Regions from separate parts of the Pseudomonas sp. KH_040 genome, predicted to be linked through region 1. Evidence: predicted binding sites of a transcription regulator. Region 1 holds the regulator's gene; each other region holds the start of a gene.
What was found. Region 1 encodes sigma-54, which starts transcription at its own class of promoters, with help from an activator protein. Its sites were predicted from a motif close to ANTGGCATNNANNTTGCTNT; they were not measured.

Region 1 (7,710 bases):
CCCACATCACCATGGAGTCCATTGAAATGGCTTTTACCTTGCCTGCCTTGCCTTACGCCTACGACGCCCTCGAGCCGCATATCGATGCGCAGACCATGGAGATTCACTACACCAAACATCACCAGACCTACATCAACAACCTCAACGCCGCCGTAGAAGGCACTGAATATGCGGAGTGGCCGGTAGAAAAACTGGTCGCCAGCGTTAAGGATCTGCCGGAAAAACTCCGTGCGGCCGTGATCAATCAGGGCGGCGGTCACGCCAACCACTCGCTGTTCTGGGAAGTGATGGTGCCGAGCGGCGGCGGTAAACCGGATGGCGCGCTGGCCAAGGCGATTGATGAGCAACTGGGTGGTCTCGACAGCTTCAAGGAAGCCTTCACCAAAGCCGCACTGACCCGATTCGGCAGCGGCTGGGCCTGGCTCAGTGTGACGCCCGAGAAAAAGCTGATCGTGGAGAGCAGCGGCAATCAGGACAGTCCGCTGATGAACGGCAACACGCCGATTCTCGGTCTCGACGTGTGGGAGCACGCCTATTACCTGCGTTATCAGAACCGTCGTCCGGAATACATCAGCGCGTTCTACAACGTGATCAATTGGCCTGAAGTTGCTGCGCGCTATCACGCCGCACTGGTTTAAGTCTTTTATAAAAACAATCCAAGGCTGACTATGGGCACTGAAACACTGGCGATCGGAAGTGGGCGTATGTTTCGCTACGCAGTGGGCTCGCTATTGCTGTTGGCGGGCATGACCTTGCTGGTTGCCCACGGACTGGAATGGCTGAATCTGGAACCGAGACTGTCACGGGCGCTTCAGGGCGGCGCGATCTGCGCCCTCGGCACGGCGCTTGGCGCTGTTCCGGTGCTGGTGATTCGGCGCATGCCGCAGGCACTCAGTGACACCTTGCTGGGATTTGGCGCGGGGGTGATGCTGGCGGCGACGGCGTTTTCGCTGATCGTGCCGGGCATTGCCGCCGCCGAAAATCTGGGTCTGACACCTTGGTCATCCAGCGGCCTGATTTGCTTCGGCATCATGCTCGGTGCATTCGGTCTGTATTTGGTTGATCGTCAGTTATCCGGAGCTTCGCCGGAAATGTTGGTCGGCACACCTGAGCATCCGGTAATTGCGCCGCGTATCTGGCTGTTCGTATTCGCCATCATTGCCCATAACATACCGGAAGGTATGGCCGTCGGCGTTTCCGCCGGCGGCGGCATGCCGGATGCGGACAGTCTGGCCATGGGCATCGCTTTGCAGGATGTACCGGAAGGTCTGGTGATTGCCTTGGTGCTGGCCGGGGCGGGGATGTCGCGGATCAAGGCGTTTCTGATCGGCGCGGCGTCTGGTCTGGTTGAACCGGTGTTTGCACTGTTGTGTGCCTGGCTGGTCAGTCTGGCGCAGGTGTTGTTGCCGTTAGGTCTGGCGCTCGCGGCAGGGGCGATGTTGCTGGTAGTGACTCACGAAGTGATTCCCGAGTCGCGACGCAATGGTCATGACAAGCTGGCCAGTCTTGGTTTGCTGATCGGGTTTTGTCTGATGATGGTGATGGATACGGCGTTGGGTTGAAGCAGAGCAAAAGATCGCAGGCTGCGGCAGTTCCTGCAGGGAACGCATTCCAGTGTAGGAGCTGCCGCAGGCTGCGATCTTTTGACTTTGGCTGTCAGCCGCCTTCGTCGAAGTAGTTGTAGATCAACGCCACCAGCGCATCCAGGGCTTCCTGTTCCTGATGCCCTTCAGTACTCAGATAGATTTTGGTGCCCTTGCCAGCCGCCAGCATCATCATCGCCATGATGCTTTTGCCATCAATCGTGGTCTCTGGTGTACGACCCACTCTGATCGTGCAATCCGGATACCGCCCGGCCACTCCAACAAACTTGGCCGATGCGCGGGCATGCAGGCCCAGCTTGTTGATGATTTCGATTTCCAGAGCAGGCATCGCGGTGTGAATCCTTTAAGTGAGGTCGCGGTGGCGAACCTGGACGTTCTTCAGGGTTTTCTGCAGGGCCTGACCCAGGCGTTCGGTCAGGTAGACGGAGCGGTGATGCCCGCCGGTGCAGCCAATGGCAATGGTGACGTAGGCGCGGTTGCTCGCAGCGAAGCGCGGCAGCCACTTGTGCAGGTAAGTGAAAATGTCCTGGAACATTTCTTCGACCTCTGGCTGCGCCGCAAGGTACTCAGCCACCGGCGCATCGAGACCTGATTGCGCGCGCAGTTCCGGCTTCCAGTACGGATTGGGCAGGCAGCGCACATCGAATACCAGATCCGCGTCGACCGGCATGCCGCGCTTGAAGCCGAAGGACTCGACCAGAAATGCGGTCCCCGGCTCCGGCTGGTTCAGCAGGCGCAGCTTGATGCTGTCGCGCAACTGATACAGGTTCAGATTGGTGGTGTTGATCTTCAGGTCCGCGAGGTCGGCAATCGGGCCGAGCAGGGCGGTTTCATCCTGGATCGCCTCGGCCAGCGAGCGGTTGGCGTTGCTCAGTGGATGGCGACGGCGAGTCTCGGAGAAACGCTTGAGCAGGGTTTCTTCGTCGGCGTCCAGATACAGAACGTCGCACTGGATGTGCTTTCCCCGGACATCTTCAAGCAGCTCCGGAAAGCGCGTCAGGTGGCTCGGCAGGTTGCGCGCATCGATGGACACGGCCACCAGCGGTTGCGCCAGCTCAGTGTGAATCAGCGCGCGTTCGGCCAGTTCCGGCAGCAAGCCTGCAGGAAGGTTGTCGATGCAGTAATAGCCATTGTCCTCAAGGACATCCAGAGCCGTACTTTTACCCGAGCCGGAACGGCCGCTGACGATGATCAAGCGCATGATTAATGCCCGTTCTGCTCGTCCAGGACAACCTGATACAAGGCTTCGTTGCTCGCGGCGCTGCGCAGTTTATCGCGCACGTCCTTGCGGTCGAGCATGCTGGCGATCTGACGCAGCAACTCCAGGTGCGCATCGGTGGCGGCTTCCGGGACCAGCAGTACGAACAGCAGGTCAACCGGAGCGCCATCAATGGCGTCGAAATCGATTGGCGTATCAAGGTGCATCAAGGCGCTGATAGGCGACTGGCAACCCTTGAGACGGCAGTGAGGAATGGCGATGCCGTTACCAAAACCGGTGGAGCCGAGTTTTTCACGGGCAATCAACGCCTCGAAGACATCTTGCATCTCCAGATCCGGCACTTCGCGGGCGATCAGGTTGGCAATTTGTTCGAGGGCTTTCTTTTTACTGCCGCCCGGCACGTTCACGAGGGAACGGCCGGGGGTCAGGATGGTTTCAAGTCGGATCATGGATTAGGGATGTTAACGACCGGTAGCGCCCTGAAGGAGGCTCTGGGTCTTTTCCTTATGCTTTTTGAGTTGGCGATCCAGCTTGTCGGTCAGTGAGTCGATCGCAGCATACATATCAGTATCTTCTGCGTTAGCGACCACTTCGCTGCCGGGTATATGCAAGGTGGCTTCAATTTTCTGCTTCAGCTTTTCGACGCACATCGTGACTTGCACGTTGGTGATCTTGTCGAAATGTCGCTCCAGTCGTTGGAGTTTTTCCTCGATGTAGGAACGCAGAGGTTGGGTCACTTCCAGTTGGTGTCCACTGATGTTGACTTGCATACAGCTTCTCCTTCGTTGCCAGTGCATAAAGCGGCAGGCCGAAAAGCCTGCCACTGGAACGCTGTAACGTGGCTTACATCAACCGCTTGCGTTCGCTCGAAGGCGCGATCCCGAGGGATTCGCGGTACTTGGCGACGGTGCGGCGAGCCACCTGAATGCCTTGTGCCTCCAGTAAACCAGCGATCTTGCTGTCACTCAACGGCTTTTTCTGATTTTCCGCTGCAACCAGTTTTTTGATGATCGCGCGGATCGCTGTGGACGAGCATTCGCCGCCTTCGGAGGTGCTGACGTGGCTGGAGAAAAAGTATTTCAACTCATAAATACCGCGCGGGGTATGCATGAATTTCTGTGTGGTCACCCGTGAAATCGTTGATTCGTGCATGCCGACCGCTTCGGCGATGTCATGCAGGACCAGCGGCTTCATGGCTTCGTCGCCGTACTCCAGAAAACCGCGCTGATGCTCGACGATCTGGGTGGCAACTTTCATCAGGGTTTCGTTGCGGCTCTGCAGGCTCTTGATGAACCAGCGGGCTTCCTGCAACTGATTGCGCATGAAGGTGTTGTCGGCGCTGGTGTCGGCGCGACGCACGAAACCGGCGTACTGGGCATTGACGCGCAGGCGTGGCACCGACTCCTGATTGAGCTCGACCAGCCAGCGTTCGTTGTCCTTGCGCACGATAACGTCAGGGACAACATATTCGGCTTCAGTCGACTCGATTTGCGAGCCTGGGCGCGGATTCAGGCTCTGCACCAGTTCGATGACCTGACGCAGTTCGTCTTCCTTGAGCTTCATGCGACGCATCAACTGGCTGTAGTCGCGGCCGCCGAGCAGGTCGATGTAATCGCTGACCAGACGCTTGGCTTCAGCCAGCCAAGGCGTCTTGGCTGGCAGCTGGCGCAATTGCAGCAGCAGGCATTCGCCGAGGTTGCGGGCGCCGATGCCGGCTGGTTCAAATTGTTGAATGCGGTGCAGGACGGCTTCGATTTCGTCCAGTTCGATGTCCAGTTCCGGATCGAACGCCTCGAGGATCTCTTCGAGGGTTTCATCCAGGTAGCCCTGATTGTTGATGCAATCGATCAGGGTGACGGCGATCAGGCGATCGGTGTCGGACATCGGTGCAAGGTTCAGTTGCCACAGCAGATGGCTTTGCAGGCTCTCGCCGACGGAGGTGCGTGTGGTGAAGTCCCACTCGTCATCGTCGCTGCTCGGCAGGCTGCTGGCACTGGTCTGGTAGACGTCTTCCCAAGCGGTGTCGACCGGAAGCTCGTTGGGGATGCGCTCGTTCCATTCGCCCTCCTCGAGGTTGTCCACCGTCGGGGCAGTTTCCTGATAGGACGGTTCCTGGATTTCGGTGGCGGGCTTCTGTTCGGCGTTGTCGGCCATGGGGTCGGAATTGTCGAAGTCGTCGCCTTCTTCCTGGCGTTCGAGCATCGGATTGGATTCCAGAGCCTCCTGGATTTCCTGTTGCAGATCCAGGGTCGACAATTGGAGCAGACGGATGGCCTGTTGCAGCTGCGGTGTCATCGTCAGCTGCTGGCCCATTCTCAAGACTAGCGATGGTTTCATGGCAGGGGCTTAACACCTTATTCGCCGGCGCTATGCGCCATCCACTACAGGGCGCCGAAGCGCCAAACTTAAGCAAATTATATGCCTGAAACTGAAGTGTTTGCCTAGAGCGCTGTAACAATTAAAGCGTATTAAATCCTGCTTGAATCGATACAGCGCCCGGGCGGCGCACCGGGCACTGTTGCGCTTACAGGCGGAACTCGTGGCCCAGATACACTTCCTTGACCAGATCGTTGGCCAGGATGGTTTCTGCATCGCCCTCGGCAATCAACTGACCGTCGTTGACGATGTAAGCGGTTTCGCAGATGTCCAGCGTCTCACGGACGTTGTGGTCGGTGATCAGTACACCAATGCCCTTGGCCTTGAGGTGGTGGATGATCTGCTTGATGTCGCCGACCGAAATCGGGTCGACACCGGCGAACGGTTCGTCGAGCAGGATGAATTTCGGTGCCGTTGCCAGCGCGCGAGCGATTTCCACACGGCGGCGTTCACCACCGGACAGGCTCATGCCGAGGTTGTCGCGGATGTGACTGATGTGGAATTCCTGCAGCAGGTTTTCCAGCTCTTTGCGACGGCCGGCCTTGTCGAGCTCCTGGCGGGTCTCGAGGATGGCCATGATGTTGTCGGCCACCGACAGTTTGCGGAAGATCGACGCTTCTTGCGGCAGATAGCCGATACCGGCCTTGGCACGACCGTGCATCGGCTGGTGGCTGACGTCCAGATCATCGATCAGCACGCGACCCTGATCGGCCTGTACCAGGCCGACGATCATGTAGAAGCAGGTCGTCTTGCCGGCGCCGTTCGGGCCGAGCAGGCCGACGATCTGGCCGCTGTCGATCGACAGGCTGACATCACGCACGACCTGGCGGCTTTTATAGGCCTTGGCCAGGTGCTGAGCTTTCAGAGTTGCCATTACTGGGTTTTCTCGTCGGTTTTCTTCTTCGGCTGGATCACCATGTCGATGCGCGGACGCGCCTCGGTGACCTTGCTGCCGGTAGCGCGACCGGCGCTGGCCAGTTTCTTCACGGTGTCATAGACGATTTTCTCGCCTTGCGTCGTGTTGTTGTCCTTATCGACAACCTTGGCCTTGTCGATCAGTACAACGCGGTTTTGCGCGGCGTGGTACTGGATCGTTACGCCCCAGCCCTGTACAGGCTTGGCATCACCTTGAGTCTGCAACTGTTCGAAGTAGGCGAGGTTGCCCACCGACGTCACGACATCGATATCGCCAGCCGGCGTACGGGTGATGGTCACCGTGTTGCCTTTAACGATCATCGAGCCTTGGGTGATGATCACATCACCTTTGTAGGTGGCGATGCCGTTCTTGTCATCCAGTTGGGCGTCGTCGGCCTGAATGCGGATAGGTTGCTGCTGATCGTTCGGCAGAGCCCAGGCGCTCACGCTTCCCAGTGCTGCGCCCAGACTGAGCAAAATAGGGAGGGTTTTAACGAGCCTCATACTGTCCTCTTACGTTCGATTGCAGGTGTATCCTGCTTTCCTTCAGGTACGCTTTCATTCCGACGCCAGTCGATACACCGCCAGCACCCTCGATTCTAACGGGTTGCTCGGTCTGCGCATATTCTTGCTGCGGGAACACGGTCATGCGGGTGCTGGTGATCAGAGTGCCGCGTTTTTTCTCATCGGTGCGCTGTACGCGTACCGAATCGATCAGTTCAACTTCGGTACCGCCCGAGTTCACTTCGCCGCGTTCGCTGGTTACGTGCCAAGGGAAGTCGGTGCCGCGATACATGTTCAGGTCCGGCTTTGTGACCAGGGTGACATCGGTAGCCTTGACGTGCTCGGCCTTGTCGGAGGTCATTTCATACTGCACTTTGCCGTCCGGCAGGTATTGCAGGGTGTGCGTGTTGGTTGCATACCAGTCGATAGGCGTTTCGACCGACGTCACCGGTGGCTTGTCGAGGAAGCGTTCCGGACTGATGTTCCAGTAGCCCACCGCGGCAAATATCGCCGCGATACAGCCGAACAGCAGGAAGTTGCGAAATTTTTTGCTAAACATGGTTTGGCTCACAGGTACGCGGCGTTGGCCGCATCGAGGCGGCCCTGGGCGCGCAGGATCAATTCGCAGAATTCGCGGGCGGCCCCTTCGCCACCACGGGCGCGGGTTACGCCATGGGCGTGTTCGCGGACGAAATCGGCGGCGTTGGCTACGGCCATGCCCAGACCAACACGGCGAATCACCGGCAGATCGGGCAGATCGTCACCGAGGTAAGCGACTTCTTCATAGCTTAGGCCCAGTTGCTCAAGCAGACCGTCGAGAACAACCAATTTGTCTTCGCGGCCCTGAAACAGGTGGGGAATCCCCAGGTTTTTCGCTCGACGTTCAACGACGGGTGTCTTGCGGCCGCTGATGATAGCGGTCTGCACGCCGGCGTTCATCAGCATTTTGATGCCTTGACCGTCGAGGGTGTTGAAGGTCTTGAACTCGCTGCCGTCTTCAAGGAAGTACAGGCGACCGTCGGTGAGAACGCCGTCGACGTCGAAAACCGCCAGTTTGATCGCTTTGCCGCGTTGCAGCAGATCGTTGCTCAT
Region 2 (7,710 bases), 760 kb from region 1:
CCCGATATTGAGCAAACTCATGGTTCAGACCTTATACCTTGTGCCTTATAAAGGCGTGGTGGATACACCCGCCGCAGCGTAGTTTTGGAAACTGTTCATCTGCTTGGCTATCTGCGAAATCTTGCTTGCGTAGTTCGGGTCGGTGGCGTAACCGGCCTTTTGCAACTCGCGTACAAACTGTTCTGGGTTATCGGCAGACTTCACGACATCTTGATAGCGATTATTGCTCTGCAGCAAAGTCACCAGATCGTGGAAGCTGTCCTTGTACGAGGCGTAGGAACGGAACTCGGCCGTCTCCTTGACCATCTCGCCATTACGGAACTCGCTGGTGATCGCGCGGGCCGAATCGCCCTTCCAGTTGCTGCTCGCCTTGATGCCGAACAGGTTGTGGCTGCTGCTGCCATCCTGGGCGCGCATGACCGACTTGCCCCAACCGGTTTCCAGCGCCGCTTGCGCCACCAGATAACGCGGATCGACGCCGATGCGGTCGGCCGCTTCCTTGGCCATCGGCAGCATGGTGTTGACGAATTCGTCGGCGGAACTGAAGGCTTTCTTCGCCGGCGCCAACGGGATCTGCGCCATGGCGCGACCGTAAATCTGCATCTGCCCGCCGGAGGCTTTTTCGCCCTCGGCGCGTGCCAGCCAGTCGCCGTTGTACAGCGGGCCGGCGCCAGTGGTGGCCGCGGTAGTCGCGCGTTGCGGCAATTGCGTGGCCACTGCCGGCGTAGCCGATGGCACCAGGCCTGCGAGCAAACGATCGGCCAGTTTCGGTGGCAGAGCCAGACGACGCTGATTGATCAGTTCCATGTCATTGCGATGAGCCAGTTGCGTGTTCGGCGCGCTCACCGAACGCGAAGCCCACAACGGACGCTCGCCATTGAGCCGCGACAATGGACCGTTGGTAGCAACGGTGCCAGCGGCAACCGGTGTGACCACGGCCGCAGCTTTCGCCTTGGCCTCTTCCTGCTTGGCGGCGGACGCGACCGCAGCCTCACCCGGCGCCAGCGGTTTGTTCTTCGACATCTGCCGCATCAGCACGTCGGCCAGACCGATACCACCGCCCTCGCGGGACATGGAAACGGCCAGTTGCTGGTCGTACATTTCCTGATACTGCTTGGCCGCCGGCGTGTTCAGCGGGTTGTCTTCACCCAAGGCGTTGGTCGCCGAGCGCATCGACTTGAGCATCTCGCCGAGGAACAGCGATTCGAATTCCTGCGCCACTTTGCGCAGGTTCGCATCGCTGTTCTTGTCGCCGACCTTGAGCTGGTTCAGGCGATTGAGGTCCGAGTAGGAACCCGAATCGCTGCTGCTGACCAGACCGCTTTTGCGCATATCCATAAGGGTCGGCCTCAGATCACGATCAGGTCGGCTTGCAACGCGCCGGCCTGCTTCAAGGCTTCGAGAATGGCCATCAAGTCACCCGGTGCCGCGCCGACCTGGTTCACCGCCCGCACGATCTCGTCGAGGGTGGTGCCCGGGCCGAACTTGAACATCGGTTTGGCTTCCTGCTCGGCATTCACCCGCGAGCGTGGCACGACAGCGGTCTGGCCATTGGACAGCGGGCCCGGCTGGCTGACGATCGGGTCTTCGGTGATGGTCACGGTCAGGCTGCCGTGGGTCACGGCGGCTGGCGACACTTTCACGTTCTGGCCGATGACGATGGTGCCGGTACGCGAGTTGATGATGACTTTCGCCACCGCCTGACCCGGATCGACTTCGAGGTTTTCCAGGATCGACAGGTAGTCGACGCGCTGGCTCGGATCGAGTGGCGCGGTGACGCGGATCGAACCGCCATCGATGGCTTGCGCAACGCCAGGGCCGAGCATGTCGTTGATCTTGTCGACGATACGTTTGGCGGTGGTGAAGTCGGAACGGTTGAGGTTCAGCGTCAGACTGTTGCCCTGGTTGAAACCGCTCGGCACCGAGCGCTCTACCGAGGCACCGCCCGGAATGCGACCGGCCGACGGAACGTTGACGGTGATCTTCGATCCGTCACGGCCCTCTGCGTCGAAACCGCCAACCACCAGGTTGCCCTGAGCGACTGCGTAGACGTTGCCGTCGATACCCTTGAGCGGGGTCAGCAACAGCGTACCGCCGCGCAAGCTCTTGGAGTTACCGATCGAGGACACGGTAATGTCGACCTGCTGACCGGGCTTGGCGAACGCCGGCAAGTCGGCACTGATCGACACCGCCGCGACGTTTTTCAACTGCACGTTGCCCGATCCCGGCGGCACTTTGATGCCGAACTGCGAGAGCATGTTGTTGAAGGTCTGCAGGGTGAACGGGGTTTGCGTCGTCTGGTCGCCGGTGCCGTTAAGCCCGACCACCAGGCCGTAACCGATCAACTGGTTGGAACGCACGCCGGAAATGCTGGCGATATCTTTCAGCCGCTCGGCGTGGGCACCAAAAGCGGCGGACATCAGGGTCGCCGCCAGCATGAAGCTTTTCAGATTCAACGTAGCCACCTAGAAAGGGAACAGCGGGCTGAGGAAGAAACGGTCGAACCAGCCTGGCTGACTCGTATCGGCAAACGCGCCGGTACCCGAGTAGGTGATGCGTGCATCGGCGACCCGGGTCGACGACACGGTGTTGTCCGTGGCGATGTCATCGGCGCGCACCAGGCCGGCGATGCGCACCAGCTCGTCACCGGTGTTCAGCGTCAGCCACTTCTCGCCACGCACGGCGATAATGCCGTTGGGCAGCACGTCAGCGACGGTCACGGTGATCGAACCGGTCAGGCTGTTGCTCTGCCCGGACTTGGCGTCGCCCTTGGTCGAACGGTCAGCGCTATAGCCGGCGTTCAGACTCAGGTCACCGCCACCAATCGGGTTGTTGGTGGTCAGGCTGGAGCCGAACAACGAAGTCAGACCGACACTGTTATCGCTGTTCTTGTCCATCTGCGAGTTGGCGTTCTTGCTCGCCTGCGTGCGCTCGTTCAGGGTGATGGTGATGATGTCACCGACCCGGAAAGCCTTGCGGTCGCTGTACAGGTTCTGCTCGAAGCCGGCCTGATAGATCGAGCCATTATTGGCGGCAGCCGGCAACGGCGTGCGCGGCAACACCGGGGCGTAGTAAGGGTCATTGGGCTTGGGCGTCGGGGCGACGCAGCCCGCGAGCGAGACGACCCCACTCAATGCCAGAACAGATACAAAGCGATTCATGACCCTACCTCACGGTGTTGCAGGCGACCTCATGGCCGCCTCATAGACTTGATTACAGATTCTGCGTTACGAACGAGAGCATCTGGTCAGCGGTGGAGATCACCTTGGAGTTCATCTCGTAAGCGCGCTGAGTGGTGATCATGTTGACCATCTCCTCAACGGTGCTGACGTTGGAGGTTTCCAGGGTGTTCTGCAGGGTGGTACCGAAACCGGCCAGACCCGGGGTGCCGACTTGCGGCGCGCCGGAAGCGGCGGTTTCCAGGAACAGGTTGTTACCCACGGCTTGCAGACCGGCCGGGTTGATGAAGTCAGCGGTTTGCAGGTTGCCGATCACCTGCGACGCAGCGTTGCCGGCGACGGTGATGGACACCGTGCCGTCACGGCCGACGGTGAAGGTCTGGGCATCGTTCGGAATGACAATGGCCGGTTCCAGAGCGAAACCACTGGCGTTAACAATCTGGCCATTGGAATCGAGGTGAAAGGTACCGTCACGGGTGTACGACGTGGTGCCGTCCGGCTGCAGAATCTGGAAGAAACCGCGACCGTCGATGGCCATGTCCAGCGGCTGCTCGGTGGTTTGCAGGCTGCCGGCGGTGAAGTTTTTCTGGGTGCCGACAATGCGCACACCGGTACCCAGTTGCAGACCCGACGGCAGTTCGCTGTCCTGGGTCGACTGGGCGCCTGGTTGACGCTTGATCTGATAGAGCAAGTCCTGGAACTCGGCGCGATCACGTTTGAAACCCGTGGTCGACACGTTTGCCAGGTTGTTGGAAATGGTGGTCAGGTTGGTGTCCTGGGCGGACAGACCGGTTTTGGCAACCCATAGAGCCGGAAGCATTCGATTCTCCTCGTGCGCCTGTTTTACGGCGCGACGTTCTGATAATTAGCTGATCTGCAAGACCCGAGCCATGGCCTGGTCGTCGTCTTTGGCGGTGTTCATCATTTTGACGTGCAACTCGAACTGCTTGGCCAAGGCCAGCACCGAGGTCATCTCTTCAACGGCGTTGACGTTGCTCGACTCAAGGAAACCCGACACCAGCTTGACGTTGGCATCGGCCGGCGCAGGCTGGCCGTCCTTGGTGTAGATCGAGCCGTCGAGGCCCTTGTTCATGTTCTTGATGTCCGGGTTGACCAGTTTGATCCGGTCGACTTCCGCCATGACGCGCGGGCCTTCGCCCATCGCACGAATACTGATGGTGCCGTCTTCACCGACTTCGATCTGCTGCTCGGGCGGCACGGCGATCGGACCGCCGTTGCCGATCACCGGCATGCCGTTGCCGGCGCGCAGCACGCCGAGGGCGTCGACGTTGAGGCTGCCGGTGCGCACGTAGCTTTCGCCGCCGTTAGGGTTCTGTACGGCAATGAAACCGTTGCCGGTCACCGCGACGTCGAGGTCGCGGCCGGTCTGCACCAGCGAGCCCGGGGTGAAGTCGGTGGCGGGCCGTTCGCTCATGGCAAACGCACGCGCCGGAAAGCTGTCACCGAACACCGGCATCGAACGCGCCTGCTCCAGGTCGCGCTGAAAACCGTTGGTGGAGATGTTCGCCAGGTTGTTGGCATGCGCCTTTTGCGCCAGCGCATTCTGGCTGGCGCCGGTCATTGCCACATAAAGGTACTTGTCCACACTCTTTCCTCTGCATGCCGGACGTTTGCCGCCCACCGCTGTACTGCTGAGCCATAAGCAATTTGCAGACCAACTTTTTTCTGGCGCACAAAGGCCCGGTAAACAAAGGACTTGAGGGATGGCGAGAGGAAATTTGAAATGTATCGAAGTCGAAAAACCGGCGGTGTTATGCCGCTTGGCGGCAAAAGATCAAAAGATCGCAGCGTGCCGCAGCTCCTACATTTGAAATGCGTATTCCTGTAGGAGCTGCCGAAGGCTGCGATCTTTTGATCTTAAGCTTCGGGATCTTTGCCGACCTCATATTCACGCAGCTTGTTGGCAATCGTGGTGTGCGAAACCCCCAGCCGCTTACCCAACTGCCGACTGCTCGGATGCTCGGAATACAGCCGCTCCAGCACTGCTTTCTCGAAGCGCCCGACAATCTCGTCCAGCCCACCCTCCAGCGAGAAATCGCCAAGCGGCTGACGCACGCCGTAATCCGGCAGACGAATATGCTCAGCTTTCACCGTGCCGCCGTCGCACAGCGAAACCGCCTGGAACAACACGTTCTCCAGTTGCCGCACGTTGCCCGGCCAGTGGTAATGACTGAGGCGATCCATCGCCGCCGGCGCCAGTTTCGGCAGCGAGCAGCCGATCTGCCGACTGGCCTGATCAAGAAAATGCTCTACCAGTGGGGTTAACCCGTCGAGGCATTCGCGCAGCGGCGGGATGTGCAAGGAGAGCACGTTCAAGCGGTGATACAAATCCTGGCGAAACTCGCCCCGTGCGCACAGCTCAGACAAGTCCACCTGGGTGGCGCAGATCACCCGCACATCCAGATAAACCTCTTCATCACTGCCGACCCGGCGGAAGCAACCGTCCTGCAGAAAACGCAGCAACTTCACCTGCAAGCGCGGACTCATTTCACCGACACCGTCGAGAAACAGCGTGCCGCCCGCGGTCAACTCCAATAGCCCAAGCTTGCCCTCAGCGCGCGCGCCTTCGAACGCACCCGGGCCATAACCGAACAACTCGGTCTCGGCCATCGACTCGGGCAGGCCGGCGCAGTTAAGCGCCATCAACGGCGACTGCCCGCGCGGACTGGCGAGGTGGCAGGCACGCGCCAGCAACTCCTTACCGGTGCCGGTTTCGCCTTCAATCAATAGCGGCGCATCCAGTGGTGCCATACGCCGCGCTTCCCGCACCACGGCGGCCATGACTTTCGAACTCTGGAAGATGCTGTCGAAGCCACGCAACTCTTGCTTGCGCACGTTGTAGATGCGCTCGCCAACGCGATCGGCGCGATGCAAGGTCAGCACGGCACCGGCCATCGCTTCACTGTCGTCGTGCTCCGATTGCAGCGGTGCGATGTCGGCCAGAAAGATGTCGCCCTTGACCTTGACCCGCATGCCATTGATTCGCGATTTATTCGCGCGCACCAGCTCCGGCAAGTCGAAATCTTCGGCGTAGCGCGACAACGGAATCCCCGGCACCTCATCAACGCGCACACCGAGCAACTGCGCCGCCGCGCGGTTGGCCGCGACGATCGAGCCACCCATGTCGATCGACAACACCGGAAACTCCAGTGCGCCGAGCAGCGCATTCAACTCCATGTGCCGTCGTTCGCTGGGCATCAGCCCTACCCGCTTGACGCCAAACACCCCGGCGATCGCTTCGAACTTGGGGCGCAGCGCTTGAAACTGAATATTGATCAGGTTCGGACAGTGCAGGTAGATCGCATTGCCATGCTCGCCACCGACCTCGCCGCGCGCGACGTTGATCCCATAGGCAACCAGCAGGTTGAGAATGTCGCGCAGGATGCCGATGCGGTTCTGGCAGTGGACTTTGATGCGCATATAAATCGCCCGAATAAACGATGAGAAACCTGTAGGAGTGAGCCTGCTCGCGATGGCTTTGGGTCAGTTGGTATTGATGCTGACTGATACACCGCTATCGCGAGCAGGCTCATTCCTACAGGGGACCGCGCCAGACTTTTCTATGGTGGCACGCAGATAGTTGTCAAGATTATGTGACAGCCATCGGCCTTTTCAAACCTGTGAATCACCGTAAAAGCGAGATATCCGTCAAACCGTAACGATAACTTTACGAATTAGAGAGAAATTTCCTACGCGCAGGCCATTCAACCTGCTGCACATCAACCCGCTCTCAGGTAATTCTGAATCCATCGCTGGACATAACAAGAACGAATTCCCCTAGCAGGAGAGCAGTATGAAGCAGACGCAATACGTGGCCCGCGAGCCCGATGCGCAAGGTTTTATCGACTACCCCGCCGAAGAACATGCGGTGTGGAACACGCTGATCACTCGCCAGCTAAAAGTGATCGAAGGGCGTGCCTGCCAGGAATACCTGGACGGTATCGAAAAACTCGGTCTGCCCCACGACCGCATTCCGCAACTCGGCGAGATCAACAAGGTGCTCGGCGAGACCACCGGTTGGCAGGTCGCCCGCGTGCCGGCACTGATCCCCTTCCAGACGTTTTTTGAACTGCTGGCCAGCAAGCAATTTCCGGTCGCTACATTCATTCGTACCCGCGAAGAGCTGGACTACCTGCAAGAGCCGGATATTTTCCACGAGATCTTTGGTCACTGCCCGTTGCTGACCAACCCGTATTTCGCCGAATTCACCCACACCTACGGCAAACTCGGTTTGCAGGCCACCAAGGAAGAACGCGTTTATCTAGCGCGTCTGTACTGGATGACCATCGAGTTCGGCCTGGTCGACACCCCACAAGGCAAACGCATCTACGGCGGCGGCATCCTGTCCTCACCGAAAGAAACCGTTTACTCGCTGTCGGACGAGCCTGAGCATCAAGCCTTCGATCCGCTCGAAGCCATGCGCACGCCGTATCGCATCGACATCCTGCAACCGCTGTACTTTGTCCTGCCGAACCTCAAGCGTCTGTTCGATGTGGCCCATGAAGACATC
Region 3 (7,710 bases), 2.0 Mb from region 1:
CGAGCTGGACAAACCAAAGAGCGAAATCCTTTTCGCCAAAGACGGCAAACTCAACCTGCTGGGCCTGTTCAATGTGCCGGCCAGTGAGCCGACACCAGCCGACCCGGACGCCAAACCGTTCCCGCTGCGCATCGACAACATCAAACTGGCCGGCGGCGTCGTGCACTTTGAGGACGTGCGCCCCAGCGAACCCATCGAGTTTCTCTACGACGATCTCAGCTTCGAGCTGAAAAACCTCAGCACCCTGCCCGAAGACAGCGCCGACATGACCCTGGTCGCCATCGGCCCGGCCGGTGGCCGGATCGACTGGAGTGGCAATTTCAGCCTGATCCCGTTCACTTCCGAAGGCACCCTGAAAGTCACCGACGGCAAGATGAAAGCCTTCTGGCCCTACGTGCGAGACTCGGTGCCGCTGGTACTTGAAGACGGCGTGATCAGTCTCAGCAGCGAATACAAACTCAATCTGTCGAAAGAAACCGAACTGCAGTTGAACAATGTCGCGGTGAGCATCGCGCCCTTCGCGATCAAGGCGCCTGATGGACGCCCACTGGCAAAACTCGAACGTCTCGACATCAGCGAAACCTCGCTGGATCTGGCCAAGCAACAAGTCGTGGTCGGCAAGATCCGCAGCAACAAACTGGAAACCTGGGCGGCGCTCGAAGCTGACGGCCAACTGGACTGGCAGAAACTGTTCGCCAGCCAACCGTCGAAACCGGCCGCCAAAGCCGCCGCAGAACCTGCCAGCACGCCCGCCGCTGCCGACTCGCCGAAAGCTGAACCGACTGCGCCAAGCAAGCCTTGGCAAGTGCTGCTCAAAGACGTGCAATTGCGTAACTACACCGTGCATCTGGCCGACCGCTCGGCCCAACCGGCAGTAGCACTGGATATCACCCCGCTCAACGTCGACCTGCAGGATTTCGACAGCCTCAACGGCTCGCCCTTCAAGCTCAATCTCGACAGCGGCGTGGGCAAGCAAGGCAAGATCACCGCCGACGGCACCGTCAATCTCGCCCCGGTCAACGCCCAGCTCAACGTGAAAACCCAGGACATCGACCTGCGCGTCGCACAGTCCTACATCAATCCTTTCATTCGCCTGGAACTGCGCAGCGGCATGCTCGGCAGTGACCTGAAGGTCAATCTCAAGAGCACAGAACCACTGGCACTCAGCGTCACCGGACGTGCGCAGATCGATCAACTGCACACCCTCGACACCCTGAAAACCCGCGACTTCCTCAAGTGGCAGCAAGTGGTGGTCGAAGGCCTGAATTATCAGCACGGCGACAGCCTGTCGATCGACAGGATCAACCTGTTCCAGCCGTACGCGCGGTTCATGATCAACGATGATCGCACCACCAACATTGATGATCTGCTGATCCCGCAGCCCGCTGACAGTGGCGCAAAAAGCACAGCAGCCAAACCAGCCAGCAACGAAAAACCGCTGGGCATTCACATCGGTGGCATCGCGATCAATGACGGCTCGGCGAACTTCGCCGACTTCAGCCTGACGCCCAACTTCGCCACCGCCGTGCAGCAACTCAACGGCCAGATCGGCACCATCGACAGCCGCCAGGCAAAACCGGCCAGCGTCGACATCAAAGGCAAGGTCGACCGCTATGCACCGGTGACCATCAAGGGCGCGGTCAATCCGTTCGACCCGATGGCCAGCCTCGACATCGCCACCAGTTTCAAACGGGTCGAACTGACGACGTTGACGCCCTACTCCGGCAAATTCGCCGGTTACCGCATTCGCAAGGGTCGGCTCAACCTCGACCTGCATTACCTGATCACCAAGGGCCAGCTCAAAGCCGAAAACAAAGTGGTGGTCGAACAATTGCAGCTCGGCGAAAAAGTCGACAGCCCGGATGCCGTGAGCCTGCCGCTGAAACTGGCGATTGCCCTGCTCAAGGACGTCGACGGCAAGATCTCCATCGAATTGCCGGTGACCGGCGACTTGAACAACCCGCAATTCAGCGTGATGCCGATCGTCTGGCAGACCCTGCGCAACCTGATCGTCAAAGCCGCAGCCGCGCCATTCAAAATGATCGGCGGGTTGATCAGTGGCGGCGGTTCGCAAGACCTTGGCACTGTGTCGTTTGCGCCCGGCTCCAGCGAGTTGAGCAAGGATGCCGAAGCGGCGCTGATCAAGCTGTCCCAAGCACTGAAGGAACGTCCGGCACTGCGCCTGGAAATCGAGGGTACTGCCGCGCAAAGCAGCGATGGCCCATTGCTCGCCGAGCAGCGTCTGGAACGTGAATACCAGTACAACTACTACAAGATGCTCCAGCGTCGCGGCGATAAAGTCCCGGCGCAGGCGTCGTTGCTGCAAGTGCCGGACAGCGAGAAAGGTCCGCTGCTCGAAGGCATTTACCGCACCCGCCTGAAAACCCAGCCACCGGCGGAATGGAAGGATCTGGGCAAGGAAGAACGTACGGCGAAGATGCGCGAAGGCGTGATCAAGTTCTGGAGTGGCAGCGACGTGCTGCTGCGTCAGTTGGGTCAGGACCGCGCCAGCAGCATCAAGGATTATCTGGTCGATAAAGGCCAGCTGGCAGACGACCGCGTGTACTTCATCGACGCCAACCTTGGCGAGGCCGAAAGCGATGGCCGCGTGGTCACGCAAATGCACCTGGATGCCGAGTGATGAAACTTCAGTGGCTGGCCTTGCTCGCAATGACGCTCGCGGCCAGTCACGCCTCGGCGTCCGATACGCTGCGCTGCGGCAGTCAATTGATCAGCCTTGGCGACCGGTCCAGCGAAGTCCTGCAGAAATGCGGTGAGCCGGTCAGCCGTGATGTGTTGGGCTACAAGCGCAGCGCCAATCGCCGCGAGGAGTTTCAGGTCGAGGAATGGACTTACGGCCCGAGCAACGGCATGTATCAATACCTGCGCTTCGAAGGCAATCGCCTGCGCCAGATCAACAGCAAACGCGGCAACTGAAAAAGCAAAAGATCGCAGCCTTCGGCAGCTCCTACAATCTGGAATGCATTTCCCTGTAGGAGCTGCCGAAGGCTGCGATCTTTTGCTTCTAAAAATAGAACAGGCCCCGACACAAGTGCCGGGGCCCGTAATGGTCACCTCCGTGTGACCGTTCGCATGAACTCTAAAGTTGCGGCAGACGTATTGCTCGGCCCGTCTGTCGCGTCTTCTCCCGGTCCAGGCGAGAAGTCATGCCTTACTCGGCTTTCAGGCCGTCAGCGGAGACCGCTTTGACGCCTTTGATTTTCTTGGTGATATTCACTGCGGTGGTTTTCTGAGCTTCGGTAATGGCTACAGTCGACGACAGAGATACAACACCTTTGTTGGTTTCTACTTTGATGTCAGTGCCTGGGATGCCTTTTTCGGTCACCAGGTCGCTTTTCACTTTAGTGGTGATCCAGGTGTCGGAAGTAGCTTCTTTAGCCTGGGTGACTTCACCGGCGGCCAGAGTCATTGGAGCCTGGGTAGCCTGAGTGGATTGTGCGAATGCACCGGAAGCCATGGTCAGGGTCAGCGCGGTAGCAGCAGCGGCAGTGATAGCGAACTTCTTCATACGAGTAACTCCTGTTTTTCTGGAAAGTCTGCTGGTTGTCTTGTCAGCAGGGTTACCAAGGTAGTTGCGAACGCTGTGCCAACTTTTCCATCAACACAAAATCCTTATAAATCAATATCTTATGTTTAACGCAGATTTTCGAAATCATGCAATTTGCATGACATGCGCAATATTCACATGCAAGTTGCGGTTTTTTGAAAAGTTCCTAAGACGCTGAAATTATTGAAGCTTTTGTGAAGTGTCGCGCAATGAAAAATGCCCCGCAAAGCGGGGCATCCTGTTCAGCACACATTCAACTTATGTACCACTGGCGGTGCAGCCTTTTGGCGAATAGTCCGGCGCCACAGTGGTGCCGCAAGTCCAGACGCCAGCACCGGTGCCCGATGAACGGGTCAAGGTAATGGTTTTGTCCAGAACAGGGCCAGGAGCGTTCTTGATTGTGCAGACAATGGTGCCGGCCCCGGTCGAAGCGGTGCCCGATGCGGTCACGGCGCAATTTGACGTTGTGACCGTGGCACTACCGGCCACCAGCGTCAGCGTCGGATCGGTACCTTGGTTGATGGTGTCTTCGAACGGCACTTTCATCGCACTGATCTCCGCCAGCCCCGCCGTCACCTTCGACCGCGCCTGATACTTGGAATACTGCGGCAGGGCGATGGTCGCCAGAATCCCGATGATCGCCACCACGATCAACAGCTCGATCAGCGTAAAACCTTGTTGTTTTTTCATAGACACGCTCCATGCATGAGTCGAAATCTCATGATCTGAAAGGGACGCAGCATAGGCCATGCCAATGCCTTCGAGGCCCTGCCCCTTGGGCGCGAACCACCTACAACGCCATTTCCTACAACCCGCAACCGCACTATCTGACACTTTTTGTCACCTGCCCCCGCCGTGTTTGGCGCTGTCACTTGACTAGGCTATAAGTCATGAACTGCAAGTGTGCGGAATTCCCATGAATGACATCGCTCTGAGCGGTCTGGCCAAGCAATTGGTCCAGGCCGAACTGCTCACGGAAAAAAGCGCCCAGCAAGCCTGGCAACAGGCCCAGCGCAATCGCCTGTCGCTGGTCAGCTATCTGGTGCAGAACAAACTGGTCAAGAGCTGGCAAGTGGCCGAGATTGCCAGCGAGCATTTCGGCATGGCGTTCCTTGATCTCAATTGCCTCGACAAGGAAACCCAACCCAAAGGACTGGTCAGCGAAAAACTTGTGCGTCAGCACCATGCCCTGCCCCTGTGGCGACGTGGCAACAAGCTGTTCGTTGGCATCTCCGACCCGAGCAACCATCAAGCGATCAACGACATTCAGTTCAGCACCGGGCTGAGCACCGAAGCCATTCTGGTCGAGGACGACAAGCTCACCGATGCCATCGAGAAGTTCTTCGACACCCACAGCAGTGGCCTGGAAGACATGGCCGATGTCGATCTTGACGGCCTCGATGTCGAATCCGTCGATGACAGCAAGCAGGACGCCATCGGTGGCCTCGATGCCGACGATGCGCCGGTGGTGCGTTTCGTGCACAAGATGCTGCTCGACGCGATCAAGAGTGGCTCTTCCGACCTGCACTTCGAGCCTTACGAGAAAAACTACCGGGTACGGGTGCGCACCGACGGCATCCTGCGTGAGGTGGCCAAACCACCGATTCAACTGGCCGGGCGCATCGCCGCACGCCTGAAAGTCATGGCCAGCCTCGATATCTCGGAACGGCGCAAACCGCAGGACGGGCGGATCAAGATGCGCCTGTCGAAAAGCAAGTCGATCGATTTCCGGGTCAACACGCTGCCCACGTTGTGGGGCGAAAAAGTGGTGATCCGGATTCTCGACCCGTCCAGCGCGCAGATCGGTATCGACGCCCTCGGCTATGAGCCCGAGCAAAAGGATCTGTACATGGCCGCACTCAAGCAGCCACAGGGCATGATTCTGGTCACCGGCCCCACCGGCTCGGGTAAAACCGTGTCGCTCTACACCGGCCTGAATATCCTCAATACCGTCGACATCAACATCTCCACCGCCGAAGACCCGGTGGAGATAAACATGGAAGGCATCAACCAGGTCAACGTCAATCCTAAACAAGGACTCGACTTTGCTCAGGCGTTGCGCTCGTTTCTGCGCCAGGACCCGGACGTGATCATGGTCGGTGAGATCCGCGATCTGGAAACCGCCGAGATCGCCATCAAAGCTGCGCAGACCGGTCACCTGGTGCTCTCGACCCTGCACACCAACAGCGCCGCGGAAACCCTGACGCGCCTGCACAACATGGGCATTCCCGGCTTCAACATTGCCACCTCGGTCAGCCTGATCATTGCCCAGCGCCTGGCGCGCAAACTGTGCAGTCACTGCAAGAAAGCCATCGAGATCCCGCGCGAAACCTTGATCAAGGAAGGTTTCCCCGAGGAACGCATCGGCCATTTCACGATCTACGAGCCGGTCGGTTGCGATCACTGCAACGGCGGCTACAAAGGACGCGTGGGGATATATGAAGTGGTGAAGAACACACCAGCACTGCAACACTTGATCATGGCCGAAGGCAACTCGCTGGAAATCGACCTGCAGATGCGCCGCGACGGCTTCGACGACCTGCGCACCTCCGGGCTGCACAAGGCCATGCAAGGCATCACCAGCCTTGAAGAAATCAACCGGGTCACCAAGGACTGAACATGGCGGTCAAGGCAGCGAAAATCAGTATCTATGCCTGGGAAGGTACGGACAGGAAAGGCAGCAAAGTCACCGGTGAACTCAGTGGACAGAATCCGGCACTGATCAAGGCCCAACTGCGTAAACAGGGGATCAGTCCCGGCAAGGTACGCAAAAAATCCGCATCGTTGTTGAGTTTTGGCAAACGCATCAAGGCCCAGGACATCGCTCTGTTCACCCGGCAGATGGCGACCATGATGAAGGCCGGAGTGCCGCTGCTGCAGTCGTTCGACATCATTGGCGAAGGCTTTGAAAACCCGGCCATGCGCAAGCTGGTGGACGAGGTCAAACAGGAGGTCGCGGCCGGTAACAGCTTCGCCACAGCCCTGCGCAAGAAGCCGCAGTATTTCGACGAGTTGTATTGCAATCTGGTCGATGCGGGCGAGCAGTCCGGCGCCCTCGACACGTTGCTGGAACGCGTCGCGACCTATAAGGAAAAAAGCGAACGGCTGAAGGCCAAAATCAAAAAAGCCATGACCTACCCCACCGCCGTGGTGCTGGTGGCGGCAGTCGTGACCGGGATCCTGCTGGTCAAAGTGGTGCCGCAATTCCAGTCGGTGTTCTCGGGGTTCGGCGCCGAACTGCCGGCCTTCACCCTGATGGTGATCAGCCTGTCGGAATTCATGCAGCAATGGTGGTGGGCGATGCTCGGCGCGCTGGTCGCGGCGATCTTTGGTAGCCGCCATGCACTGAAAACATCTCAGGCATTACGCGACCGCAAAGACACCTGGCTGTTGAAACTGCCCTTGGTGGGCACGCTGATGTACAAGTCTGCGGTGGCGCGATTCGCTCGAACCCTGTCGACCACGTTTGCTGCCGGTGTGCCGCTGGTGGAAGCGCTCGACTCAGTGGCCGGCGCCACCGGTAACGTTGTCTTCAAGCGTGCCGTGTTGCGCATTCGCCAGGACGTCTCCACCGGCATGCAGTTGAATTTTTCGATGCGCAGCACCGGGGTCTTTCCCAACATGGCCGTGCAGATGACCGCAATTGGCGAAGAGTCGGGGGCTCTAGATGAAATGCTCGACAAGGTTGCAGGCTTTTACGAAGAAGAAGTGGATAACATGGTCGACAACCTCACCAGCCTGATGGAGCCGTTCATCATGGTGGTGCTAGGCGTTATCGTCGGTGGGCTGGTGGTGGCCATGTACCTGCCGATCTTCCAACTCGGCTCAGCGATCTGACATGCCTATCGACGAACTGTTCGCCCTGTATCCACTGGCCTTTGTTTTCACCGCCCTGCTGCTGGGTCTGGTGGTCGGCAGTTTCCTTAACGTGCTGATCTGGCGCCTGCCGAAAATGCTCGAACGCGATTGGCGCCAGCAAGCCCACGACGTACTCGGTTTGCCCGGCGAAGCGCCGTTGCCGACCTACAACCTGATGCTGCCGCACTCCGAATGCCCGCATTGCGCCCACCGGATCCGTCCGTGGGAAAACATTCCCCTGCTCAGTTATCTATGGCTGCGCGGGCGTTGTTCAGCGTGCGCGG
Region 4 (7,710 bases), 1.1 Mb from region 1:
GTGTGGCGTAGTAGTCGAGCGCCAGCGCCTGCAAGGTCGAACGCGCAGCCAGTCCGCCATCGGCACACTGGCTGACGCCATCAGCGATAGCGAACAGATAACCCTTGCTCGCCGCCAGCGCCGGAGCGGGCGTGACCAAGCGCAAAGCGTCCTGATTCTCCGCACGCGGGCCAGTAGCGCTGGCTTCGGCAAAACTCAGTTGCAGGGCCATCGACGCCTCAGACCCGCGCCGCCGTTACGGCTGCCGAACCCCAGGTGGTTCTCCAGCGACGCTTGACGCCGTGCAGGCCAAACCACGCCAACACGCCGAGGCTGGCGAACAACCACAGGGCCAGTTGATAGCTGCCGGTGCTCTGTTTGATCGCACCCATGCCGGCGGCCAAGGCGAAACCGCCGATGCCGCCGGCCATGCCGATCAGCCCGGTCATGACGCCGATCTCCAAGCGAAAACGCTGCGGCACCAGTTGGAACACCGCACCGTTGCCTGCCCCTAAACCGAGCATGGTGCAGACGAAAAGTGCCAGCGCCGCGTAGGAACTCGGCAGGTTGAAACCGACCGCGGCGATGCAGACGGCGGCGACGGTGTACATCGCCAGCAGTGTGCGGATACCGCCAAAGCGATCAGCCAGTGCGCCACCCAGCGGTCGCATCAAACTGCCGCCGAACACGCAGGCGGCGGTGTAGTAACCGGCCGTCACCGGACTCAGACCGTATTGATCGTTGAAATAGCCGGGCAGGGCGCTGGCCAGACCGATGAAGCCGCCGAAGGTCACGCTGTAGAAAAACATGAACCACCAGCTATCGCGGTCGCCCAAGGCTTTGAAGTAGTCAGCCATGGCTTTGGCTTTCGGCCGCTCAGGGGCGTTTTTTGCCAGCCAGGCGAACAATACCAACGTCAGGATCAACGGAATCAACGCGAAGCCGAAGACATTGCTCCAGCCGAACGCAGCCGCCAGTACCGGAGCGAGCAGTGCGGCAAACACGGTGCCCGAGTTGCCCGCACCGGCGATGCCCATGGCTTTGCCCTGATGCTGCGGCGGGTACCACTGCGACGCCAGTGGCAGAGCGACGGCAAACGATGCGCCAGCCATGCCGAGGAACAGGCCGAGTATCAGCGCCTGTTCATAACTGTGGATGCCGAGTTTCCAGGCGCCGAACAGTGCGCAGATCACGATGACCTGGCCGATCAGCCCGGCGGTTTTCGGCGACAGCCGATCGGCGAGCATGCCCATCACAAAGCGCAGCACCGCGCCAGCGAGGATCGGCGTGGCGACGACGAGGCCACGTTGTTGTGTGGTCAGGTGCAGGTCGGCGGCAATCTGCACCGCCAGCGGGCCGAGCAGGTACCAGACCATGAAACTCAGGTCGAAATAGAGGAAGGCCGCGAACAGGGTCGGGGTGTGGCCGGATTTCCAGAAGCTTGAATTCATCGCGCACCTCAGCTGAAAAGAGTCTCGAAAGGAGTCATGCAACAGCAGGTGGGGCGCCGCCACGGCCGCACCACCGACCCCGGGCTGTGGGGCCAAAACGCAAAAACGCCGCTACCTGATGCGCCGGTTGGGGCGAACGGGTGAGCGACGTCTTTGTCGTGGGTGGGGCAACCGCCGTTGGTTACCTGTGCGTTTTACTTAGCGAGATTTGTGCCAACAGGCGGAAAATCAAAAGCCCCTCACCCTAGCCCTCCCGAAACGTCGGACCGCCCAGAGGGAGAGGGGACTGATTGGGGGATGCTCGAGAAGTACGCCGACCTGTGATTTTCTGCTGTGAATCCATAATCGACTCGGTCTTTCAGGTCGATGTTTGACGCCAGACACCTAGGTCAGTCCCCTCTCCCTATGGGCGGTCCGACGTTTCGGGAGGGCTAGGGTGAGGGGCTTTTCAAGCGTTCAGTACTTTCAGCCAAGCAACTCACTCATGGCAATAATCTGCTCCGCCACCTGAATCAGCTTTTGCTGCCGGCTCATCGCCTGGCGCCGCATCAGGGTGTAAGCCTCTTCCTCATTGCAATCCTTCATCTTCATCAGCAACCCCTTGGCCAGTTCGATGCGCTTACGCTCAGCCAGTTGCTGATCACGCGCCTGCAACTGCGCCCGCAACGCCTGATCACTCTCGAAGCGCGCCATTGCTACATCGAGAATCGGCTGCAGACGCTGTGCATGAATGCCTTCAACGATGTAGGCGCTGACCCCGGACTTGATTGCCTGGCGCATCACCCCCGGATCATGCTCATCGGTAAACATCACAATTGGCCGTGGCTGGTCGCGGCTGACCAGCACGACTTGCTCCATGACATCGCGGCTCGGTGACTCGGTATCGATCAGAATCACGTCCGGGCGCACCGTTTCGACGCGCGCGGGCAGGTCGATGGTCAGGCCGGACTCGTCGATGACCTCGAAACCGGCTTCAGTCAGCGCGGCTTTCAGGCGACCGACTTTTTTCGCCGTGTCATTGATCAGCAGAATGCGCAACATGTTCGCGGTCTCCTGTCAGCGGCGGGCGAGAAGGGGAGCGTCGTCGTTCAACGCGTGCAGCTTGAAGCTGCGCGCGTAAGCGGCCGGGTCACTACCATCCCAGATTTTGCCGTCGAGCAACTGACTGCTGCGCATGTCGGTGCCCCACGCGGCGACGCCGACAGCGGTGGCGGCGTCGCGGTAGATATCCAGTTGCTGAACCTGGCGGGCGACGGCGAGGTAATCCGGATCTTCGCGCAGCAGGCCCCAGCGGCGGAACTGGGTCATGAACCACATACCGTCCGACAAATAAGGCAGATTCACCTCGCCGTTACCGTGAAAACGCAGCGCGTGCGGATCCTGCCAGCGATTGCCAAGGCCATCGGCATAGTCACCGAGAAAACGCGGCTCAATGCACGAAAGCGGAGCGTCCAGATATTCCGGCGCGCTGAGCAACTGCGCGGTGCTGCGGCGGTTTTCCGGACTTTCTTCGATAAAGCGACTGGCTTCAAGGATCGCCATCACCAGCGCCCGTGCCGTGTTCGGATACTGCTCGACAAATTCACGGGTGCAGCCAAGGACTTTTTCCGGGTGATCGGGCCAGATGGTCTGGCTGGTCGCCAGGGTAAAACCGAGATCCTGCTGCACCGCGCTGGCGGCCCAAGGCTCGCCGACGCAAAAACCATCGATGCGTCCGGCTTGCAGATGCGCAACCATTTGCGGCGGCGGCACCACCACGCTGTCGACATCCTGTAACGGATGAATGCCCTGACTCGCCAGCCAGTAATACAGCCACATCGCATGAGTGCCAGTGGGAAACGTCTGGGCGAAGGTGAGTTTTGCGCGGCTTTGGTGCACGTGGCGGTCCAGCGCTTCAGGACTGGTCACACCAATGTTCTGCAGGCCGTGGGACAGGTTGAGACTTTGACCGTTTTGGTTCAGCCCCATCAACACCGCCATGTCGCTCGACGCCCCACCGCCAATGCCCAGATGCACGGCGTAGATCAGACCGTACAGACTGTGGGCAGCATCCAGTTCACCGCTGACCAGTTTGTCGCGCAGGTTGGCCCAGGAGCTTTGGCGCTTGAGATTCAGGGTCAGCCCGTAAGGCTGGGCAAAGCCTTGTGTGGCAGCAACGACAACCGATGCGCAGTCGCTCAACGCCATGAAACCGAGGTTGATTGCAGTCTTTTCCGGAGCATCGCTGCCATTGACCCAGGCCAGTGGCCCTACCGAAGGTTCATTCATACACCGCCACCTCGAAAAAAAACGCCGCCGCGGACTTTGCGCAGGCAAAACCCGGGACGACGCCATTGTCCTTGCCCGCCTGCCGTCATTGGCCTGCGCGCTGATAGTCAAGGAGGGTGCAAGGCATATGCCACTGCCAGTGATTTGCGCGTGCGCCTCGCGCGGCAGGTCGATGCCCGGCTATAATCGCCGCCTCTTTTCGCCGCCCGAGTCATTGCCGCCCATGTATTCCCTGGCCCGTCAGCTGTTGTTCAAACTTTCCCCGGAAACCTCCCACGATCTGTCGCTGGATCTGATCGGCGCGGGTGGGCGTTTGGGCCTCAACGGCTTGCTGTGCAAGGCGCCGGCGAAGAAACCGGTGACGGTCATGGGCCTCGAGTTTCCGAACCCGGTAGGTCTGGCGGCCGGTCTGGACAAGAATGGCGCGGCCATCGACGGTTTCGCACAGCTGGGTTTCGGTTTTGTTGAAATCGGCACCGTGACCCCGCGTCCGCAGCCGGGCAACCCGAAACCACGGATTTTCCGCTTGCCGGAAGCCGAGGCGATCATCAACCGCATGGGTTTCAACAACCTCGGTGTCGATAACCTGCTGGCGCGTGTGGCCGCAGCGAAATACAAAGGCGTGCTGGGCATCAATATCGGCAAGAACTTCGATACCCCGGTTGAACGCGCGGTCGACGACTACCTGATCTGCCTGGACAAGGTTTATGCCCACGCCAGCTACGTCACGGTCAACGTCAGCTCGCCGAACACCCCGGGCCTGCGCAGCCTGCAGTTCGGCGATTCGCTCAAGCAATTGCTCGCGGATCTGGCCACGCGCCGTGCCGAACTGGCCCTGCGTCACGGCAAGCATGTGCCGCTGGCGATCAAGATCGCGCCGGACATGACCGATGAAGAAACCGCGCAGGTCGCCCAGGCGTTAATCGAAACCGGCATGGACGCGGTAATCGCGACCAACACCACCCTCAGCCGTGTTGGCGTTGAGGGCATGGAGCATGGCGACGAGGCGGGCGGGTTGTCCGGTGCGCCGGTGCGTGAGAAGAGCACCAATACCGTGAAGGTGCTGGCCAGTGAATTGGCGGGGCGGTTGCCGATCATTGCGGCTGGCGGGATTACCGAAGGCAAGCATGCGGCGGAGAAGATTCTCGCCGGTGCGAGCCTGGTGCAGATCTACTCCGGCTTCATCTATAAAGGCCCGGCGCTGATCCGTGAATCCGTAGACGCGATCGCCGCCTTGCGCTGATCCATAGACACCACTGTTCCCTTGTAGGAGTGAGCCTGCTCGCGATAGCTTTCTTTCGGTCACTTCATCAGCGACTGACAGACCGCTATCACGAGCAGGCTCACTCCTACAGGTTTTGTGTATGGCACAGATAATGTGACAGGCATAAAAAAGGGCTCCTCGAAGGAGCCCCTGGGCCGCAGCCCGCCGTCCGGGAAGGACGTGCATGGTAAGTCGTTACAAATTCAGATTGTCGTGTCGGAATAAGTGCCCTGTGTCAGCCGACGGCGTGAAGTTCGTTGAGTCTGTGGATTCCCGCAGTGCCGGTCATACCGTCCCAGTTGTCGCCGCGTCCTTCTCGCCAGCCGTTAATCCAGGCTTGACGTACCGACGGTAGAGTAAATGGGCAAAGCTCACGGGATTTGCCACCAACGCCATATTGATATCCGCGCAAAAATGCTCTTTCCAACGGATCACGCTTAAGTCTTCTCATAGGGTGTTTCCCTCACTTGTTGACTGTTTTGTATCGCGTTGACCTCAACTGAGGTCTGGCAGAAAAAACCTGCCATGGTGCGGCTCGCTGCCGGCGTGGCGAGCCAAGGTGTTGACGCCGTTGCGACGTCAACCTGTGTTCAGTTCTAACCAATGAGTCACACCGAGGGAATGATCGTTTTGTCATAAGGACGTAACGAAATTAGTGCTACAGCCATAAGTAACGACGGGTTTCATGCACGGTTTTTCAGCAAACCCCGGTATGATCGGCCCCGCGCTGGATGATGGGGTTAATTCTTTAGTGAGAATGACCCACGTTTGCGCTGGGGTATAAAGCGACGAAGGGTCGCTTTAAGACTTTTTGTTTCATCAACTTTTTTATCTGTCCCGGCATCTAAGCTCTTTTAACCCGAGCAGCGGGGATGGAACGGCACACCTTCGTGCCACGCGGGCGCTCTTTTAGAAAAGCGCCTGATTGAAAACCGGATCGGCAATGCGTTGCCGATTCACTAGCCAAAGGCTCTGGAAATACCATGTCCGACCGTTTCGAACTCTTCCTCACTTGCCCTAAAGGCCTTGAAGGCCTGCTCATCGAGGAAGCCGTCGGGCTTGGCCTTGAAGAAGCGCGCGAGCACACTTCCGCCGTGCGTGGCATGGCGACCATGGAAACCGCTTATCGCCTGTGCCTCTGGTCGCGTCTGGCCAACCGCGTGCTGCTGGTGCTCAAGCGTTTCCCGATGAAAGACGCTGAAGACCTCTACCACGGCGTGCTCGACATCGACTGGCAGGATCACATGCTCAGCGATGGCACCCTGGCTGTTGAATTCAGTGGCCATGGCTCGGGTATCGACAACACCCACTTCGGCGCCTTGAAAGTCAAAGACGCCATCGTCGACAAACTGCGCACCCCACAGGGCGACCGTCCGTCGATCGACAAGCTCAACCCGGACCTGCGCATTCACCTGCGTCTGGATCGCGGCGAAGCGATTCTTTCCCTTGATCTGTCCGGCCACAGCCTGCATCAGCGCGGTTACCGTCTGCAGCAGGGCGCTGCACCGTTGAAGGAAAACCTCGCGGCGGCGATTCTGATCCGTTCCGGCTGGCCGCGCATTGCTGCCGAAGGCGGCGCGCTGGCTGACCCGATGTGCGGTGTCGGTACGTTCCTCGTCGAAGCCGGCATGATTGCCGCCGACATGGCGCCGAACCTGCGTCGTGAGCAGTGGGGCTTTACCGCGTGGCTCGGTCACGTGCCGGCACTGTGGAAAAAACTCCATGAAGAGGCCGTCGAGCGTGCCGCTGCCGGTCTGGCCAAGCCACCGTTGTGGATTCGTGGCTACGAAGCTGATCCGCGTCTGATTCAACCGGGCCGCAACAACGTTGAACGCGCCGGCCTGAGCGAGTGGATCAAGATCTACCAGGGCGAAGTGGCGACTTTCGAGCCGCGTCCGGATCAGAACCAGAAAGGTCTGGTGATCTGCAACCCACCGTACGGCGAGCGTCTCGGTGACGAAGCCAGCCTGTTGTATCTCTACCAGAACCTCGGCGAGCGTCTGCGTCAGGCCTGCCTGAACTGGGAAGCGGCGGTGTTCACCGGCGCGCCGGATCTGGGCAAGCGCATGGGTATCCGCAGCCACAAACAGTATTCGTTCTGGAATGGCGCGCTGCCGTGCAAACTGCTGTTGATCAAAGTGCTGCCGGATCAGTTCGTCACTGGCGAGCGTCGCACTCCGGAACAGCGTCAGGCCGAGCGCGAGCAAGCCGCTTACGATCAGACCCCGGACGAGCCGCAAGAACGCAAGTTCAACAAGAACGGCAACCCGATCAAACCGACGCCGGCTCAGGCGCCAGTGATCGAGCAGCCGCGCTTGAGCGAAGGCGGGCAGATGTTTGCCAACCGTCTGCAAAAAAACCTCAAGGCCATGGGCAAGTGGGTCAAGCGCGAAGGCATTGATTGCTACCGTGTCTACGATGCCGACATGCCCGAGTACGCGATGGCGATCGACCTGTACCACGATTGGGTGCACGTTCAGGAATACGCTGCGCCGAAGTCCATCGATCCGGAAAAAGCCTCGGCGCGCATGTTCGATGCCTTGGCCGCCATTCCGCAGGCGCTGAACGTCGACAAGAGCCGCGTGGTGGTCAAACGCCGCGAACGCCAGAGCGGCACCAAGCAGTACGAGCGTCAGGCTGCGCAAGGCAAGTTCAATGAAGTCAGCGAGGGCGGCGTGAAGTTGCTGGTCAACCTCACCGACTACCTCGACACCGGTCTGTTCCTCGACCACCGGCCAATGCGCATGC

Region 2: the regulator sigma-54 is predicted to act here: its motif matches at 4,840-4,859, upstream of AC3IUF_RS08065 (flagellar basal body rod protein FlgF).
Region 3: the regulator sigma-54 is predicted to act here: its motif matches at 4,305-4,324, upstream of AC3IUF_RS25390 (pilin).
Region 4: the regulator sigma-54 is predicted to act here: its motif matches at 3,814-3,833, upstream of AC3IUF_RS09555 (CmpA/NrtA family ABC transporter substrate-binding protein).

What each region holds. Positions count from the first base shown of each region.
Region 1 covers NZ_CM174487.1:1,027,781-1,035,490, forward strand. Annotated here, with positions in the region: gene AC3IUF_RS04400 (DUF2753 family protein) at 1-25, shown strand, start outside; gene AC3IUF_RS04405 (superoxide dismutase) at 27-638, shown strand; gene AC3IUF_RS04410 (ZIP family metal transporter) at 669-1,562, shown strand; gene AC3IUF_RS04415 (HPr family phosphocarrier protein) at 1,657-1,932, opposite strand; gene rapZ (RNase adapter RapZ) at 1,948-2,805, opposite strand; gene ptsN (PTS IIA-like nitrogen regulatory protein PtsN) at 2,808-3,272, opposite strand; gene hpf (ribosome hibernation-promoting factor, HPF/YfiA family) at 3,285-3,593, opposite strand; gene AC3IUF_RS04435 (RNA polymerase factor sigma-54) at 3,667-5,160, opposite strand; gene lptB (LPS export ABC transporter ATP-binding protein) at 5,348-6,073, opposite strand; gene lptA (lipopolysaccharide transport periplasmic protein LptA) at 6,073-6,618, opposite strand; gene lptC (LPS export ABC transporter periplasmic protein LptC) at 6,605-7,177, opposite strand; gene AC3IUF_RS04455 (KdsC family phosphatase) at 7,186-7,710, opposite strand; gene AC3IUF_RS04460 (KpsF/GutQ family sugar-phosphate isomerase) at 7,710-7,710, opposite strand, start outside.
Region 2 covers NZ_CM174487.1:1,792,663-1,800,372, reverse strand. Annotated here, with positions in the region: gene flgK (flagellar hook-associated protein FlgK) at 1-21, opposite strand, end outside; gene flgJ (flagellar assembly peptidoglycan hydrolase FlgJ) at 46-1,338, opposite strand; gene AC3IUF_RS08080 (flagellar basal body P-ring protein FlgI) at 1,350-2,438, opposite strand; gene flgH (flagellar basal body L-ring protein FlgH) at 2,466-3,161, opposite strand; gene flgG (flagellar basal-body rod protein FlgG) at 3,214-3,999, opposite strand; gene AC3IUF_RS08065 (flagellar basal body rod protein FlgF) at 4,045-4,785, opposite strand; gene AC3IUF_RS08060 (sigma-54-dependent phenylalanine hydroxylase transcriptional regulator PhhR) at 5,058-6,620, opposite strand; gene phhA (phenylalanine 4-monooxygenase) at 6,994-7,710, shown strand, end outside.
Region 3 covers NZ_CM174487.1:5,710,471-5,718,180, forward strand. Annotated here, with positions in the region: gene AC3IUF_RS25375 (DUF748 domain-containing protein) at 1-2,641, shown strand, start outside; gene AC3IUF_RS25380 (DUF2845 domain-containing protein) at 2,641-2,937, shown strand; gene AC3IUF_RS25385 (BON domain-containing protein) at 3,173-3,529, opposite strand; gene AC3IUF_RS25390 (pilin) at 3,827-4,258, opposite strand; gene pilB (type IV-A pilus assembly ATPase PilB) at 4,485-6,185, shown strand; gene AC3IUF_RS25400 (type II secretion system F family protein) at 6,188-7,405, shown strand; gene AC3IUF_RS25405 (prepilin peptidase) at 7,407-7,710, shown strand, end outside.
Region 4 covers NZ_CM174487.1:2,119,913-2,127,622, forward strand. Annotated here, with positions in the region: gene AC3IUF_RS09540 (bifunctional protein-serine/threonine kinase/phosphatase) at 1-211, opposite strand, end outside; gene AC3IUF_RS09545 (nitrate/nitrite transporter) at 219-1,430, opposite strand; gene AC3IUF_RS09550 (ANTAR domain-containing response regulator) at 1,896-2,471, opposite strand; gene AC3IUF_RS09555 (CmpA/NrtA family ABC transporter substrate-binding protein) at 2,487-3,698, opposite strand; gene AC3IUF_RS09560 (quinone-dependent dihydroorotate dehydrogenase) at 3,922-4,941, shown strand; gene rmf (ribosome modulation factor) at 5,198-5,413, opposite strand; gene rlmKL (bifunctional 23S rRNA (guanine(2069)-N(7))-methyltransferase RlmK/23S rRNA (guanine(2445)-N(2))-methyltransferase RlmL) at 5,946-7,710, shown strand, end outside.